Regions from separate parts of the Candidatus Clostridium radicumherbarum genome, predicted to be linked through region 1. Evidence: riboswitches for the same ligand, from Rfam matches in the RefSeq annotation. Region 1 holds a riboswitch; the other holds the start of a gene.

The links. Region 1 has a riboswitch for cyclic di-AMP ahead of ACJDUH_RS06315 (LysM peptidoglycan-binding domain-containing protein). Riboswitches for the same ligand answer to the same signal wherever they lie in the genome.
Region 2: linked by a shared signal. The riboswitch ahead of ACJDUH_RS00380 (cell wall hydrolase) and the one ahead of ACJDUH_RS06315 (LysM peptidoglycan-binding domain-containing protein) in region 1 are both predicted to bind cyclic di-AMP.

What each region holds. Positions count from the first base shown of each region.
Region 1 covers NZ_JBJHZY010000001.1:1,332,123-1,335,547, reverse strand. Annotated here, with positions in the region: gene ACJDUH_RS06320 (MFS transporter) at 1-1,169, opposite strand, end outside; cyclic di-AMP (ydaO/yuaA leader) riboswitch at 1,397-1,522, shown strand; gene ACJDUH_RS06315 (LysM peptidoglycan-binding domain-containing protein) at 1,522-2,307, shown strand; gene ACJDUH_RS06310 (SH3 domain-containing protein) at 2,375-3,425, shown strand, end outside.
Region 2 covers NZ_JBJHZY010000001.1:61,984-65,408, reverse strand. Annotated here, with positions in the region: gene cdaA (diadenylate cyclase CdaA) at 1-424, opposite strand, end outside; gene ACJDUH_RS00385 (hypothetical protein) at 626-1,630, shown strand; cyclic di-AMP (ydaO/yuaA leader) riboswitch at 1,709-1,841, shown strand; gene ACJDUH_RS00380 (cell wall hydrolase) at 1,842-2,366, shown strand; gene ACJDUH_RS00375 (NAD(P)/FAD-dependent oxidoreductase) at 2,435-3,292, opposite strand; gene trxA (thioredoxin) at 3,328-3,425, opposite strand, start outside.

The DNA.
Region 1 (3,425 bases):
ACCACAAAGGCTGAGGAAGCTCCAAGCTTATCCGCAGCAGTACCTGAAAATAAATTACCTATAGGAGTTGAACCTGCAAAAACTAAGGCATATACACTCATCACCCTTCCCCTGTATTCATCTTTAGCGTTTATTTGGAGTGTAGAATTTGCTGTTGTGGAAAAGTAAATATTAAATACACCAGTTATAGCTAAAGAAATTGCAGCTATGTACTCTAGTTTACTTAATCCAGTAAGCATCAGCATTATTGATACTATAATTGAACTTAGGAGCAAAGTTGAATGTTTAGGACCCTTCCTGCTTTTAAGAGAAACCGTAACAGCTCCAATAAGTGAACCTATTCCCAATGAGGCCATTAAAAATCCATAGGTTCTCTCCGACTGATGAAGAACATTTTTTGTAAATACAGGAAGTAGCACATTATAATTAAAAGCAAAAACTCCCATTACAAATACAATTAAAACTGTTTTCAATAGCTTTGGAGTCTTATAAATGTATAATAACCCATCTTTAATCTCCTTTAATATTTTGCTTTCTGGATTTGTTTTTCTAACATAAGGGGTTGGTTTTATTTTAATAAGTCCATAAATAACTGCTATGAAACTAAGGCCATTTAACAAGAAACACCATCCTGCACCTAGTAGTGACATAATTAACGCACCTATTGATGGTCCAAGAATCCTTGCTAAGTTAAAAACAGCAGAATTTAATGCAATTGCGTTCATTAAATCTTCCTTTCCAACTACCTCAACCACAAAGGTTTGTCGTGTTGGTGTATCCAATGTATTTGTAAATCCCAAAATAAGAGCTATTATAAGTATGTATGAATATTTTACTGTATGTGTAAATACTAAAATTGAAAGAGTTAAAGCAAGCAGCATAGATATGCTTTGAGTTATTAATAATATCTTCTTCTTAGGAAACCTATCTACAACTACTCCGGCAAAAAGAGAAAATATTGTTATGGGCAGGAATTGAATAGTACCAACTAGTCCAAGCAGAAATGGTGAGCCTGTTAGGGTAAAAACCAGCCAAGATTGACCTATACTTTGCATCCATGTACCTATTAAAGAGATACATTGTCCAAACCAATAATACCTAAAATTTTTATGGGTTAATGCATGGAAATTATTACTGCCTAGTCTTTTAAAATTCGTCATTAAATTCATTCATATGCCATCCCCTCTAAAATTAATCCTTATTTTATAATATAATATATAAATTTTTGTCGCAACTTTATATATATTTAAAATAGTTTTAAGAACTTTAATTTTATAATGTATAGTTTAGATTAAAATAAACTTTAATATACTTAAGAATAAAACATATACCATCATTTGCCCTCATTTCCACATATATTGCCTAGAAATATATAATTTCATTTGTTACAATAATCACATACAAAACGCCGAATCTCCAAAAGGAGTACGGGGGATTTATCCTGGGGTGAATCTCATCTAATGAGTAGGGTACCTCTTACCCGAACCCGTCAACTAACCTCGGAGGCAAAAGGAGGCAATTATGCTAAAATCTAAAATAACAAAAAGTTTACTTTTTGCACTATCAATCTCATTCCTATCTGGTAATTTAGTACATGCTGCCAGCTACAAAGTTGTATCTGGTGATTCTCTCTATAAAATAGGTAATTTATTTAATACAAATAGTTCAGTACTAATGCAAAACAATAACTTAAGTTCTGCTATGATTTATCCTGGACAAGTATTAAATGTGCCTGCTGTGCAATATACAGTAAAAAGCGGAGATACCTTATATTTAATATCAAAAAAATTTGGTGTTTCTCTAACTGCTTTAAGAACTGCAAATAACTATTGGGTTGATGCTATATATCCAAATCAAACTTTAATAATTCCTGGTACAAGCTCCTCACCAAGTTCAACTCCTTCAAGTTCTGGAGGTCAGACTTCTGCAGGTGTAATTCCTTACACTACAGCAGACTTAGATCTATTAGCTAGACTTATAAACGCTGAAGCTCAAGGTGAGCCATATGAAGCTAAAGTTGCTGTTGGTGCTGTTGTAGTAAACAGAGTAAAAAGTGCTGATTGGCCAAATACTATTAAAGATGTTATCTATCAACAAATAAATGGTTACTATCAATTTACACCAGTTTTAAATGGATGGATTAATAATGCTGCTACAGCTGATAGTAGACAGGCAGCCTTAGATGCATTAAAAGGTGTAGATCCTACTCATGGTGCACAGTTCTATTTTGATGATAGTACTACAAATACTTGGCTTTGGTCAAAGACTGTAGCATTAAGAGTTGATAAAATGGTTTTTTCATATTAATTTGATTTGTATAAGGAGCTGTCACAAAAACAGCTCCTTATTTTATAAAATCTTATAGGAGTGATAATTGTTGAAATGGACCCATAAAACATCATTAGCATTAATGTTTTTAGCTGCACTTACAATTCCTTCTTATAAAGCAGGCGCTGTTACTGCCGCTTCTATTTCTAGAAGTCAAGCAGAACAAAGAGCACTGAATATGATAAATCTCACATGGACTTATGACAAAAGCAAAAATAATTCTATAAGTTCTACCTATTCTTCTATGGTAACTCAGCCAGATCAGTTAAATGGAATTTCCGCAGATGAAGCTAGAGGAATTCCCTATAATTGGGGTGGTCATGATAGCTTAGATTCAAGTTCATACGGTGCTTCTTGGACAAATTTCTTAGATGCGGTTAATAAGGGAGCCTATACAGGTAATGTAAATACAACTGCAGGTTATGGATTAATTCCAGGTACTTCAGGCATAGATTGTTCAGGTTTTGTTCAGTCAGTTTTTAATATTTCAGGTGATAAACTCTCTACCTATTCCTTATTTGATAACTATTTTACAAAAATATCTTTGAGTCAATTAAAGCATATGGATATTCTTAATAGACCAGGTGATCACGTATTGATTTTTGATAGATGGGGTACCTTAAATGGTATTAGTGGTGCATATACCTATGAGGCAACTTGGGATCAGGTGTTTGGAGGTATTCAAGGCACTAAAAGGTATTTTGTTACAATGGATGATATTAATAATGGCTATATTCCCGGCAGATATATAAATATTGTTGATGATTCTATTGCTACATCTATTTCCTTAGGTAAAATAATCAATGTAAATTATGCGGCAAATTTTAGAACTAGTCCTTCTACAACCGCAAGTTTAGCAGGAACCATCCCAAAGGACTCAATTGTAAATATTTTGAATTTTTCTAATGGCTGGTATCAAATAACCTATAATGGTCAGTCAGGCTTTATATATGGAAATCTTATTAATTCAAATTTAACAGGCAGATACGTTGCCATAAATAATGTGTACCTACTTAATATTAGAGCATCTGCTTCTGCAAGTAGTTCAATTTACGGAACCTTAGCACGAAATCAATTTGCAGAACTTTTAGGCTCAT
Region 2 (3,425 bases), 1.3 Mb from region 1:
GATTCTCTATTATAATAAGCGCCCCTGTCTTAGATTTAGATAAATTCTCAACAGCATCAACTACTTCGCTAACTACCTTTTCCATAATTTCTTCATCTTCTAATATATGTCTATCATTAAAGGCACTTCTTCCTAGGTGCTCTAAACCTCTTCTAATTTCAGGCTGAAAAATTATTATCATAGAAAGTACGCCTATAGTTATAGTTTTGCTTAAAATCCAGTTAAGCATATTTAGCTGTAGAAAAGAACTAATTGGCAGTAAAAGTAAAATTAGCAAAATTCCTTTTAGTAGCTGGACGGCTCTTGTCTCTTTAATTAGCATATAAGCTTTATAAAATATATAGGAAACCACTATAATATCCAAAATATTAAATGGACTTATAGTCTTTATACTATTAAAAATAATCTTAAAAAATTCTGTCAAGTGATTTCGCCCTCCTGTTCTTTTCAATATATATATACAATTATACACTAATAAACGCTGTTATAGTATACACAGAATCATAAAATTAAATATATTTATAATAAAATTAAACATAGCAGGAATTTTAATATAAATACTAGAATAATATAGTATAAATAATTTATAAGCCATTACTAAAGGAACATAGAGGAGGTCACAAAATTGAAGCGAAAGAAAAACAAAACTTTAATACTTACTTTGTCAGTTTTAGCCTTTGCATTAATAATATCAATGGTGTTTTATGGCACATATTATCTTTCAATAGGAAAATCTTTAAATACTTACGAAAAAGCTGTTAAGTCTTACGTAGACCAGATAAATCAAATAAACTCAAGTACGCAAGCATTTATTGTTGGACAAACTATTGATCCTGATAAAATTAGAAAAGACCTACCTGCAAAAATAGATAATTTATCGAAAATTAAAGATAATCTTCAAGGGATAATTCCAACTCAGAAATATAAAGCTGATAATGATAACCTGCTTAATGGTATAGATAAAAACATACTTATTTTCAAGCAGATTAACTTAATTTTAAATAACCCTAACGGAAATGACTTAGACAAGGCAGGAGCCGATTTAATTAAATATAGAGATGATTGTAATAAATACTACTCTCTTATAAAGCTTAAAGCCATAAAGCCTTTAATTAATAATAAGCAAAATACTCTAGTGGACAATACCTCTAGCTACGTTAATGAATTAGTAAGGCTAAAAAAAGATAATGAAATAATTCAAAAACAAAATTTAGACTTTGTTAACAGTATGGAAGGTATAATAGCAAAGTTTCTTCCTATTAAAATTGATTTTTCAGATAAAATAATAGCTGCAAGGGCTAATAATTCAAACTTTGATGCAGTTGTTTCTGATATTAATAAAAACAAAGCAAACTTGGACAAACTTTCTCAGGAATTCTCAAATATAACCGTGCCTTCTAAGGCCATAACCTGCTACAAGGCATTTAATACAAGTATAGAAGATTACAACAGCTATATGGAAAGCCTTATATACTCTATAAATAATGAAAAACTCTCTGGGTCTAATTTAACCAGCAGTAAGATTACTGAATTATATGCTTCATCAACTTCTAAATATAATAATGTAATAAAAGATTATAGTGATTTTTTAAAAGCATTCACTGATTTTAAAAATTTATTACAGTCTTAAAATTACCAATATTGGCATACCTTTTATGGTATGTCATTTTTTTATTTAAATATTGTATTTTTTTTTAAAATTGAGGAATAATATCATTAGCCTAAGTTTTATTTTTATTTTAAAACACGGGGAAACCACTTTTTTGGGGTGAATCGTAATTACGTAGGTTATGCCTTTACCGAACCCGTCAGCTAACCCCGTAGGCAAAAGGAGGATTGTAATGAAAAAATACACTTTAGTATTTTTATTTTTATGTTTCTTTTTATTTATACCTTTGTCTAATGTAAAAGCAGCAAGTGAATTAGAATGTGACTTATACAAGGAGCAAATAGACGCAATACAAGTTTTAAACTATAATCATAATTCTATTTATGTAACAGAAAGTGACGTTTATTTAATGGCTCAAATAGTTTTTGCAGAAAGCAGATCTGAGCCCTATGAAGGAAAGGTTGCTGTTGCCTCCGTGATACTAAACAGAGTACAAAGCCCAGGCTTTCCAAAGTCTATAGAAGGTGTAATAAAACAAAAAAATGCCTTTTCTTGTTTAGTAAATGGTCAAATAGATGTTATCCCAGATAAGGCAAGTTATGATGCAGTATTAGAGGCTTTAAACGGTAAAGATCCTACAGATAAAGCAGTTTTCTTCTATAATCCTAAAATTGCAACTTCTTATTGGATGAAGAACATAGAAAAAACTAATGTAAAACCTATAGGAAACCATGTTTTTTTTGTAGTTAATCAATAATTTTTTAAAATTAAATAGGCATAAAAGAACTCCTCAAAATAATTTTGAGGAGTTCTTTTATGTGAAATTTATTTACTATCAAGATATGAAACAGCATTAAGTGCCGCAACCTGTCCCTCGCCTGCAGCCTTTATATATTGATAGGGTTTCCCAATACAATCACCAGCTGCATATAGTCCTTCAATGTTTGTTAACATGCTTCTATTTACTTTTATATGACCTTCTTCTATAGTAAGACCTGGAACCAATTGCCCAGGCGGAACACTGTCCTTTAAAATAAAGATACCATCTGTTTTTATAACCTTATTTTTAAGAATCAAGCTGTGAGCAAAATCATCTCCTGCTATTTCAACAGGTCTATCAGCTACAATTTCAATGCTTTCCTTTAAATTACCTACATTCCTATGCATTGGGACATAGTAGGTTTTTGCAGCAAGTTCACTAACATAGTTTGCATCTTCTTCAGCATCCTTATTATAGCCTATGATAGTTACTATTTTACCCTTATATAGTGGTGCATCACAGGTAGCGCAGTAGCCTACACCCTTGCCCAAAAATTTTTCTTCTCCCTTTAAGGCCTTTGTGTATTCAACTCCAGTTGCCAGTATTACTGTTTTTGCTTCGTAAAGTTTTTCATTAACCATTAAAGCAAAATAGTCTCCCATAGCATAAATAGAATTGATTCTTTCATAAGTTATATGGATGTTCATAGCTTTAATGTGCTTTTCAAATTCATGTTTTAATTCCCTGCCGCTTACATCAGGAAGCCCTAAATAGTTATTAATTTTTGGAGCAATTGTAAGCTTTGCACTTAAATCCTTGCTTCCAAAAACAATAATATTTTTATTTCTAATTCTAGCATTTACTGCAGCAGATAAACCAGCCGGTCCACTGCCCACAATTGCTATATCATACCTTTGTGACACACCCTTCACCCCTATCAGCCTTAAAGCAGCTTATCTTAAATATGCTTTTCAATTAAATCCTTAACAGCAGGCTTTGGTCTAAAACCAACCATTGTATCTACAGTAGAACCATTTTTAAACACCATAACTGTTG